DNA from 2 places in the Thioalkalivibrio sp. ALE23 genome. Region 1 is predicted to be linked to the other one. Evidence: riboswitches for the same ligand, from Rfam matches in the RefSeq annotation. Region 1 holds a riboswitch; the other holds the start of a gene.
What was found. A riboswitch is a leader RNA that binds a small molecule or an ion and turns the genes downstream of it on or off. The one in region 1 is predicted to bind cobalamin.
Positions count from the first base shown of each region.

Region 2: another riboswitch for cobalamin. It lies ahead of F573_RS0106205 (TonB-dependent receptor domain-containing protein); the one in region 1 lies ahead of F573_RS0112395 (TonB-dependent siderophore receptor).

Region 1 is NZ_KB900037.1:18,904-24,358, reverse strand. It holds gene F573_RS0112420 (hypothetical protein) at 1-81, opposite strand, end outside; gene F573_RS0112415 (universal stress protein) at 211-630, shown strand; gene F573_RS0112410 (DUF3634 family protein) at 630-968, shown strand; gene F573_RS0112405 (heme-binding protein) at 1,011-1,514, opposite strand; gene F573_RS0112400 (hypothetical protein) at 1,650-2,141, opposite strand; cobalamin riboswitch at 2,642-2,896, shown strand; gene F573_RS0112395 (TonB-dependent siderophore receptor) at 3,033-5,183, shown strand; gene F573_RS0112390 (rhodanese-like domain-containing protein) at 5,279-5,455, opposite strand, start outside.
Region 2 is NZ_KB900032.1:527,893-533,347, forward strand. It holds gene F573_RS0106195 (class I SAM-dependent methyltransferase) at 1-1,092, shown strand, start outside; gene F573_RS0106200 (hypothetical protein) at 1,202-3,097, shown strand; cobalamin riboswitch at 3,152-3,407, shown strand; gene F573_RS0106205 (TonB-dependent receptor domain-containing protein) at 3,560-5,398, shown strand; gene F573_RS0106210 (cob(I)yrinic acid a,c-diamide adenosyltransferase) at 5,403-5,455, shown strand, end outside.

The DNA.
Region 1 (5,455 bases):
GTGCCCCCCCACCAGTACGGAGAACGCCGGGGTCAGCCGGACCTTGTACGGGTCTTCCCCGCCCCCTGTTTCCGCTGCCAACGCATATCCTCCGGGACGAAAACTGTGAAACCATATCACCGTGGCCGTCAGCCGACTGCCCCGCCCCGCCGGAATCTGCTATACGGCTGGAAGGTCGGGCGGGCCGACCGAACCGTTAAGGAAACAACCATGTTTGAACGAATCATGATCCCGGTGGATCTCGAACACACCGACAAGCTGCAGAACAGCCTCGAAATCGCGGCCAGGATGGCACGGGAGTACGACGCCACGGTGTACTACGTGACGGTTTCGGGGAGCCTGGCCAACCGTGCCGCCCGGACCCCGGAGGAAATGGAAAGGCATCTGGCGGACTTCGCCCGCGAACAGGGCGAGAAATACGGCATTCGCACCGATTCGAAGCTGATGCACAGCAACGACGTGGCGGTGGAGCTGGATGACAAGCTGGCTCAGGCGCAGAAGGAACTGGATGCCAACCTGGTGGTGATGGCCTCGCACATCCCGGGCGTGGCCGACCGATTGCATCTGATCAGTTCGAATGCGGGTGAGCTCGCCCGGCGCCTCCCGGTTTCGGTCTTCGTGCTGCGCTGATGATGTTTATCGCCTTTGTGCTGATGATCGGCTTTCTGATCATCGCCGCCGTTCTGCTGGTATGGCAGGTGAGCATCCTCTTCAGCGTGGTGATCGAAGAAGACGGCAGCGTGCACACCACCCGCGGGGATCCGCCGCGCAATTTCCTGCACGCGGTGCGCGAGGTGGTCAGCCGCCACGGGCTGCAGGGCGGCAGGATCACCGCGGTGCGTGGCCGCGACGGCGTTCGCGTGCGCTGTTCGCACCGGGTGCCGGAAGAGGCCCGTGCGCATCTGCAGGCGGCGGCGGAGCGGGTCAAGGTCGGCCGCCGCCGGCGCGGGCGCAAGAAGCGCCGCTGAAACCGGCCCTCCCCGGAACGGGCAGGGCCGGGTGATGCACCGTCAGAGCAGATCGTCCTGGATGGCGTCGATCGCATCCATGGCGCACTGGTGGTCGACATCGCCGCTGGGACTGCCCGACACCCCGATGCCCGCGACGATGCGCCCGTCGGAGGTGACCTGAGCGCCGCCGCCGAGGATGGTGACGTTGGGCAGGTGCTGGATGCCGTAGCTGACCTCGCCCGGGAAGGCATCATCGCGCAGCTCCAGCGTATCGGTACGGAAGCTGACCGCCGTCCAGGCCTTGCTCTGTGCAGTGCCGACGGTGTGCGGACCGGCGAACCGATCCCGCTTGAGAGCCTGAGTGGTCCCGAAGCGGTCGACCACCGCTGCGGTTACCTGTGCGTTGCGATCACGACAGGCATCCACCGCGGCCTCGACGGCCTTGGTCGCGATTTCGGGTGTCAGGCTGGGGGTGTTGAACGTGGCCGAATCGGCATGAACGGGCGCGGCGGCCAGAGTCATCAGGCCGCCGGCCAACAGTGCTGAACGCATGGATGGGGACATATCAACCTCCACGGTTGTGTGGACTCCACCCATTCTTGTAGGCCCCGTACGGGGATTTGGCAAGCTCCGTTTCGGGACGCCCGCCACGTTCCGGTCCGGCTCAACGGTTTCCGCAACCGGCGCGGCCGACCGCCATCAGGCCACCCGGCCGACCCGCTCGGACACCGCATCATCGGCCATCACCGGCGGGTACTGGCGAGCGAGCTCGCGCGCCGCCAGCACGAAGGTGTTCACCTGCGTGGCGTGCTCGCGCAGCTTGTGCGCCAGACCCGGGTCCTCGCTGACCTCGTCCACCACCACGCCGTCCGGGCGCTCTTCCACGTGCACTTCGATGCGCCCGCGCTGCTCGAAAAGGGTGCGATACAGCGGATCACGGTCACGCAAGTGTGCGCTCTCGCGCAGCCGCCGATGCAGTTCCGGCACGTGCACCCGCAGCAGCACGGCGAGTTCCGGATCCGTTGCCGTCGTCACCGTCCGGGTACCACCCTCGATGAACTCCAGCTCCCTCCGGATTGCGTCGTGGGACTCCAGCAGGCGCTGAAAGACCACCTGCTCACGCTCGTGCTGCTTGCGGGCTTCGGCGTCCAGGTGACCGCCGCAATCGATCATTCTCAGGTGCATCGTCATGGTCTGTCGGCCTCTTGCTGATGATCCTGCCCGGAAGAAGCAATCTCCCTGCCAACTCGTATTTCCCGCCATGACGCGGCCACATGCCGATGCCGCCGATCAGCTGACCACTCAAACTGCGAATATTGGCAGTCACTAATAAATGAAAATGCCACCTGTGACATCCGAACGCTCGCAAGTCACTGTCAAAAGGGGAAAATCATCTCCAAAAAATTTTCGAACATGGATTGATTCCAATTTGCGGCCGTGTATAATTCCCATTGTCGAGTCGACGGCAGCTCAGCGTCGGTTCGCCATGCAGGGGCCACCTGGCCCCTTCTCTCCTCCATCTCTTCTGGATTTTGCCGTCGGCTCTCGGTGCCCCCCGGACCGACCCGGCGGCCCTTTTTTTAATCCACCCGAATGGATCCCAGTGCAAACCACATGCCAAGCACTGACCGCGGCCGCGACCGTGGGTCAACCGGACACTGTTGGTTTGACACAACACATTAGTCCTCACTAATATTCCGTCTCCCCCGGGTGCTTCGTCGCCATCCCGACGACGAGTGAAACGGGAAGTCCGGTGCGTGCCCGGCCTCGACCTGCGCACAAGTCCGGCGCTGCCCCCGCAACGGTAGGCGGGTCACGGCAGACCCATGCGAACCACTGCGAAGAACGCGTCCGTTCAGGGCGTGCTTCGCGGGAAGGTGGTCTGCCCCGGAGCCAACGGCTCCAGCCCGCGAGCCCGGAGACCGGCCCGGAGGACAACGGAGAACCGCGGGGAGCGGTATCACCGGGCGGATCGGCATCGCTGCGCATCGGTTCACGACGCGCCGACGATGGCGCACGCCCGCCCCCCGCGGTCGACACCCACGACCACGGCGCACGGGCGGTGCGCAAAGAGGGTTCGCAATGTTCCCGAAGAAGAGATTTCCCGCGGCCCTGCTGGGCGGTGCCGCGGCCGTGCCCTTGTTGCTGGCGGCACCGCCGGCAACCGGCGAAGAAGACCCCGACGATTCCGCACGGGTACTGCCACAGGTCACCGTAACGGCGGCGACCCGCACCGAGCGTCTGGTGGAGAACACGCCCGCCTCCACCGAAGTGATCACCGGCGAGGACATCCGTCGCAGCGGGGCGACCATGCTGGACGAGGCCCTGCAGACCGGATCCAGCCTGTTTACCGGTGCCGACGGCAACCGGTTCTCGATCCGCGGCGGCGGCCGCGCCGACATCATCTACATGCTGGATGGCCGTCGGGTCAGCGGCACGTCCGGCCGGGGGTTCGAGCTCAACCGCATCCCGGTCATCCACGTGGAGCGCATCGAGATCGTGAAGGGCCCCGGCAGCGTGGTGTACGGCTCGGATGCGGTGGCCGGCGTGATCAACGTGATCACCCGCCAGCCGGATGCGGGCTTCGAAGGCAGCGTGGAGCTGCAGGGCGGCATGCCCGCCAGCGCCGATGGCGGGGAGCGCATCAACGGTTCGCTGTTTCTGGGCGGCGGCACCCGCGACACCCGGTTCCGGCTGCTGGCGGATGTGCTGGACCGCGAGGCCTATTCCGAAGACGCCACGGCCGACGTGCGCATCCCCGAGCAGGGCGACCGGGTGCGGCCGTCGGAGTCCGGCGCGCTGGAGGATGACCACGCGATCCAGGACCGCTATGCCTTCGACGAGGACCGCCGCGAGAGCGCGCGGGTCTACAACCTGCGCGCCGGCGTCAGCCACTGTTTCACCGACGACTTCAACGTGGAGCTGGAGGCCGGCCTGCTGCGCGAAGAGCGCGAGCGGCGCTTCCTGCACGAGCGCCCGCCGGTGGCCACCGGCTACACGAACAACAATGGCGATCCGGTGCGCGCCCTGCAGTTCCCGGCACAGCGCAGCGAGGACAGCGACCGGCGCGATCTGGCCGTGGCCGCCGAATGGTTCGTGACCGACACCCTGGAGCTGAATTACCAGGTCTACGAAAGCAAGTTCGAGATGGACCGCTCCAACACCTTCCTCGAGGCCGCGGACTTCGGCTTCGATGCCACCGGGGACAGCGAATTCGGCCCGCGCGAGGTCACCTTCACCGACCGCGTCCACGACTTCGCCGCCACCTGGCGGCCCGACGCCCGCCACACGGTACTGACCGGCTTCGAACACAAGCATCAGACCTACCGCGACCGCGAACCGGCGCACGAGCCGGAAGACGACCAGTGGGTCGGCGGGGTGTTCCTGCAGCACGAATGGGCGATCAGCGAGCGCCTGGATCTGGTCTACGGCGCCCGCCACGACGAGACCTCCACCGAGGTCGACAACACCTCGCTGCAGGCCGGCGCGGTCTATCGCCTGGCCCCCGAGGCCCGGCTGCGCGTGCAGTATGCCGAGGGGTTCAAGCTGCCGGAATTGCGTTCGTTCCACGTGGACACCCTGAACCCGCGCGGACAGCGGGTGCTGGGCGCCCATGTCGTCGATCCGGCTGTCGGCAACACGCGCCATGAACTCGACCCCGAGACCAGCCGCAATGCCGAGCTCGGCATCGCCGGCGACCTGCGCCTGAGCGACACCACCACGGGGCATTACGACGTGGGCCTGTTCTACACCGAGTTCGATGACCGGATCGCGCAGACTCAGGGCGATGGCGACTACCGCACGTTCCGCAACGTGAGCAACGCCCGCGCCCGCGCCCGCGCCCGCGGCGTGGAGACCCGCCTGGGCGCGGACTTCAACTCGCAGGTGGAGCTGCGCCTGGGGGGCACCTGGATGGATGCGATCGATCGGGACAGCGGCGAGACCCTGACCGACACGCCGGAACTCACCATGGTGGCGAGCGCGCTGTGGACGCCCACGGAAGAATTGCGCCTGCAGCTGCGCAGCCGCTACGTGGATGAGGTACGCGTGGCCGGGGACGAATGGGATGGCTCGTTCACCCTGACCAGTCTGAACGTGGAGTACGCGCCGGCGGCCTGGGAGGACGTCACCCTGCGCGGCGGGATCGACAACCTGTTCGATGCCGACAATGAAAGTTCGCTGGCAGCGGATCCCGGCCGCTTCCTCCACGCCGGGGTCCGGTACGACTTCTAGGACGTCCGGTCCGGGGACCGGGAGGGCTGCCTTGAAGGGCAGTCCTCCCCCTGGTTTTCATGTCGTTTCTGTCACCACATTGCTCATACGAAGGACTACCCCGGGTTCGGATTGGAACCCGACTCGCTGCAATATTCCTGCCAGGCTGCCGATCCGCCGCGCAGCACGCGGGCGTCGATGTCCATCGCGCGCAGGCTCTCGGCCACCAGATGGGAACGCCCGCGCCCGCCACAGAACACCACCACGGGCTGCGCCGGATCCTCCAGATGGGA
Region 2 (5,455 bases), on a different contig from region 1:
GCGCGGGATCCCGGTTTCGAGCTGGGCGAGACCTACATGGACGGGCTGTGGTCGCCCGGTCCGGAAGGGCTGCGGGCCTTTCTTGATATGACCATGCGCAATTTTGCGCCGATGTTCCAGAAGCGGGTCGGTTTCCTGACGCGTTCGCTGCGCGCCCTCGTGGAGCAGGGCAACCGGGTGGCGCGCAGCTACAAGAACATCTCTCACCACTACGACGTGGACGAATGGCTGTTCCGGCGGTTCCTGGACGAGGGGATGTTCTACAGCTGCGCCTATTTCGCCGAGCCGGGGATGAGCCTGGAGGAGGCGCAGCAGGCCAAGTGCGAGGTCCTGCGCCAGAAATTGTGCCTGGAGCCGGGCATGCGCGTGCTGGACATCGGCTGCGGCTGGGGCGGGCTGGCGATGTATCTGGCCGAGCACGCGGATGTCCGGGTCGATGGCATCACCCTGTCGCGCGAGCAGCTGCGGGTAGCGCAGGACGAAGCGAAGCGCCGGGGCCTGGAGGACAAGGTGCGCTTCCTGTACCAGGACTATCGCGAGCACGACGATCAGTACGACCGGATCGTCAGTGTCGGCATGTTCGAACACGTGGGGCAGCCGAACTACGGCACCTTTTTCCAGCGGGTCAACGACCTGCTCAAGCCCGACGGGATCGCGGTGCTGCACACCATCGGTCGCCAGGAGCCACCGGGCACGGCCAACCCCTGGCTAAAGAAATACATCTTCCCCGGCGGTTACACCCCCGCCCTGTCCGAGGTGATGGAAGCGCTGGAGCCCACGCCGCTGTACACCACCGACATCGAATTCTGGCGGCTGCACTATGCCGAAACCCTGGCCGAATGGTACCGGCGCTTTCAGGCAGTCCGTGAAGAGGCGGCGGCCAGTTTCGACGAGCGCTTCTGCCGCATGTGGGAGTTCTATCTGGCCAGCTGCGAGGGCACTTTCCGCTGGTGGAAGCAGGTGGTGTTCCATATCCAGATGGCGCGTCGGCAGGATGCCGTTCCGCTCACCCGCGACTATCTCTGCGGGCGCGAAGACCCCGGGGTGCGTTCGGTGCCGCCGGCGGACGAGCTGATTTCTTCCGCGCGGTGAACCCCGGCCTCCGGCACGGGTCCAGTGTGGGTCCCCGCCGTTCTGACGGCGACGTGCGGGGCATTCGAGCTTTACACTGACCGGGGATTCCGGTGTTCGGGGAGTAGGGGTGTTCCGCCTTTTTCGTCAACGCAAGTCCGAGGCATCGGGGGCCCCCGAAACGCAGGAGTCGAATCAGGACCAGGTCCTGATCGAGGCTGCGGGACGCAGCCGCATCACCGAGGTGGCGACCAGTGCCCGCAAAGTCCCGTGGTCGCTGAACCTGCTGCAGCTTTTGTGGGCGGCCGGCCCCGTGACCTTCCTCGCGATGCAGGGCGGCTATTTCCTCGGGTTCGGCCATGCGGCTCCCACCCAGAACTTCGTCTTCTTCGCGGTTTACACCCTGCTGTTCGGGGTGATCGGCCTGATCGCGCGCTTTGTCGCCGATGCGACCCGCGGGCGGCGTCAGGAGCGCTCGCAGGTCCAGCTGCGCAATACCATCGATCTGCTGCCGGATCTGCTGTTCGCGACCCGTGACCTGGCCATGGGCGAGATGACGCCGGACATGCGGCGGCGCCAGTCGGCGGCGGTGCTGTTGCACGAGGTGGAGGTCTCCCCGGAGGCGGTGGCGGTCGCGGTGCGCGAAATGACCGGCGACCCGACGCTGGCCTCCACCGCCGAGCAGATCGAGATCTATCGGCGTCTGGGGCTGCATGCGCGGGTCGCGGACCTGGTGGAGGCCACCGCCGACGCGCGCATGGCCGCGCTCGAGCGGCTGCACGCCGAGGATTCGGATCTCGCCGAGCTGCTGCGTGACCGCCTGCGCGGGGTCGCGCCGACGCGCGAAGACGGCGTGCGCCGCATCGACCAGTTTCTCGAACGCCTGTTCTCCGCGGCGGATGCGGATGACCTTACGCGCTGCACCCTGGATGATGTCCAGGCGATCTTCGTGCTCGCCTTCGAGCTGGTCAACGGCCGCCAGATCAAGCGCCTGAGTTTCGAATGGTCGGGGCCCTGGCAGCTGGGCCGGGCGCTGGACCGGCTGGAATACCAGAGCAATCGCTTCCGCGTGGCCCAGGCCGGGGTGATCAGCCGTCTCCGCTCGCTGGGGATGCTGCTGGCGCAAAGCGAGACCAGTGGCATCACCCAGCAGCATCTGCGCGAACCCCTGCCGGTCATGGGACAGCAGGTGCTGGCCGGCCTGCGGACCATGCTGGAGGCGGAGCCGGACGTAAAGAGCCCCGACGGCCGTATCCTGGGTGCCGCGATGTCGCAGGTGGAAGAACTGCGTGAAGCCCGGGACCGCCTGATGCAGGCGCAGAGCCGTTACGCCAATGCGGTGGAACGCTGGGAAAACCTGCGCCGGCGCGAACGGGACCGCAAGGGTGATCAGCGCTGGCAGAAGCGTTCGGCCCGGCGGATCCGGGTGTCGGAGGAGCTGATCGAACTGGACGATGATCAGAAGATCCGGCTGGCCGACGGTCTGTGCGAATATCTCGAGGAGCTGCAGATCCGGCGCGAGGGCGATTTCATCTTCTTCGGCAAGAAGCCGCTGGACGGCGATACCGCCAAGCGCATCGGCATCCAGCTGGCGCTGCTGCTCGACCCGCTGGTGGAGCTGAGCAACCCCAGTATCCAGCGGGCGATCTATTCCAGCCCCGCGGCCTATCTCGGCGGGCTGTACGTGGGCATGAGCGCCGACGCCAAGGCCGGGCTGGGCTCCGCCATGGTGCGCATGGTGCGCCAGGATCTCGGGCGTGCGGCGGAGTGGCTCGCGCTGCGCCTGACCCGGGTCTACCACCTGCCGCTGACCGACGGCATGCGCAGCTTTCTCGAGACCCACTACGGGGCCAACCCCGAGCGCCTGGCGATGCTGGCCCAGAACACCGGGGACGAGTCCCACCCGGTGGCCCTGCGTGCCGAGCGCTCGCCGGAATTCGACGCGATGGTCCAGGACAAGGAATGGGGCCGCCTGCTGCGTCGTGGCGCCCGCTATCGCCAGGCCGAGGAGACGCGGCAGACCTGAACGCCGCGCGGTCGGCCGGAGAGCACGGGTGGAAAATCAGGGGGGGCTCATGTACCCTGCTCCCCGTTCCTCGGTGCCCTGGCGGTTTCGCCGCCGGGTTAAACGGGAAGTCCGGTGAGCGCCGCTTCGGCGCGAGTCCGGCGCTGCCCCCGCAACGGTGATCGAGCGCGGATCCATTCCGGAGTCCTTCGGCAGTGGATCCTCGAGGCTGGCGGCCGAATGCCACTGTGTCATGGACACGGGAAGGCGCCGCCCGCCGGGAATCTCCCGCTCGTCAGCCCGGAGACCGGCCGGGGAATGGTCGTGCGGCACGCGGAGGGCGTGCGAGACGGATGACCGTTCCCGCCACGGGTCCCCGTACCCGTTTCCCGCCGGGAATGCGTTCCTCGTCTTCCTCCCTCGCGCCGGCGCGATCCCCGTGAACCAGCGGCGTGCGGGCGGCTCGCCGGGAGATCCGAAGACATGAAACGCAGTATCCTTTCCGCAGCCATCGTTGCAGCCGTGTCCCCGGCCGTGGCCGACGAGGCGCCGGGCACCGACTCCGACTCCGCGACCCTGGAACCCGTTCAGGTCACTGCGACCCGTCTCAGCCAGACCGTGGACGAGGCCCTGGCCTCGGTGACGGTCATCGACCGCGAAGAGATCGAACGCCTGCAGCCGCGCCAGTTCACCGATCTGGTGGAGGGGCGCGCCGGGGTCTCGGTGGCGGGTAATGGCCCGTTCGGCAAGACGTCCAGTGTCTTCCTTCGGGGAACGAACTCCGATCACCACCTGATGCTGATCGACGGCGTGCGCATGGGGTCGGCCACCACCGGCGGTGCCAGCTGGCAGTTCCTGCCGCCCGAGGAGATCGACCGCGTGGAGATCGTGCGCGGGCCGCGCACCTCCATCTACGGCTCCGATGCCATCGGCGGGGTGACCCAGGTCTTCAGCCGCGCGGGCCGCGAAGGTCCGCCGCGGGTCAATGCCTTCCTTGGCGCCGGCAGCTTCAGCACCTGGGAGGCCGGAATCGGTGTGGCCGGCGGCACCGGGCGCACCGATTACAGCCTGTCCGTCAGTATGTTCGATACCGAGGGCATCGACGTGCAGGACGACGTGGGTGACGACGATCCGGATGGCTATGACAACACCTCGCTGGCCGGCAAGGTTGCCCACCGCCTCGACAACGGGATCGAACTTTTCGGCAATGTCCTCTATTCCGAAGGCAATACCGAGTTCGATGGTTTCGAGGATGAAACCGATTTCGTCCACGCGGCGATGCAGGCCGGTCTCCGATTGCCCGTTCTTGGTCGCTGGGATACCGAGCTTGCAGTGGCCCATAGTCGGGACGAAAACGACAATTTCGCGGGGGGGGGGTTCTCTTCGAGATTCGATACGAAGCGGGATCAGCTGACCTGGCGCAACGATGTCCGCCTGGGTGAACTCACCGACCTGATCGCCGGGGTAGACGCCTACGAGGACCGGATCTCGAGTACCACGGATTACGACGAGGACTCGCGCTACAACGTAGGGGTCTATTCGGTCGTACGTACCCAGCTCGGCAACCACGATCTGGAAGGCTCGCTGCGCTACGACGACAATGAAGCGTTCGGCGAGAAGACCACCGGGCAGGTCGCCTGGGGCATGCAGGCAACCGACGCCCTGCGGCTGCGCGCCAGCTACGGCACCGCGTTCAAGGCACCCACCTTCAATGACCTTTACTGGCCCTTTTCCGACCCGGCGAGATTCCGCGGAAACCCGGACCTCGAACCGGAGGAGTCGGAGACGTTTGAGCTCGGGGCGAGGTACTCGGCGAGTCTCGCGTATGTCGACGTCGCGGTGTTCGAGACGCGCGTGGACGACCTCATTACCGGGTTCCCGGTGCGCGAAAATGTCGACGAGGCACGGATTCGCGGACTGGAAGTCGAGGGAGGCCACGACCTCGGTCCGTGGAATTCGCGGGTCTCGCTGACCCTGCTGGATACGGAAAATCGTGACACCGGCAATGAACTGCGTCGCCGTCCGCCGGCGTCAGCCCGTTTCGACCTGGACCGCCGGATCGGTGATTTCTCCGTGGGCGGTACGATCCTCGCCCGCAGCCGCAGCTACAACGATGCTGACAATGACGAGCGGCTCTCGGGCTACGGCACCATGAATCTGCGTGCGGCCTATCGATTTGATCCGGAATGGAGTATCGAGGCTTCGCTGTCGAATCTTTTCGATCGCGACTACGTGGTCGCGCGTGACTCGGTTAACGATGCCGATTACAACAACCCCGGCCGCGCCGCGTTCGTGAAACTGCGTTATCAGCAGCAGAGGTAAGGTCATGGGCAATCGACTGTCGAAGATCGCGACCCGCACGGGTGACGAGGGGCGTAC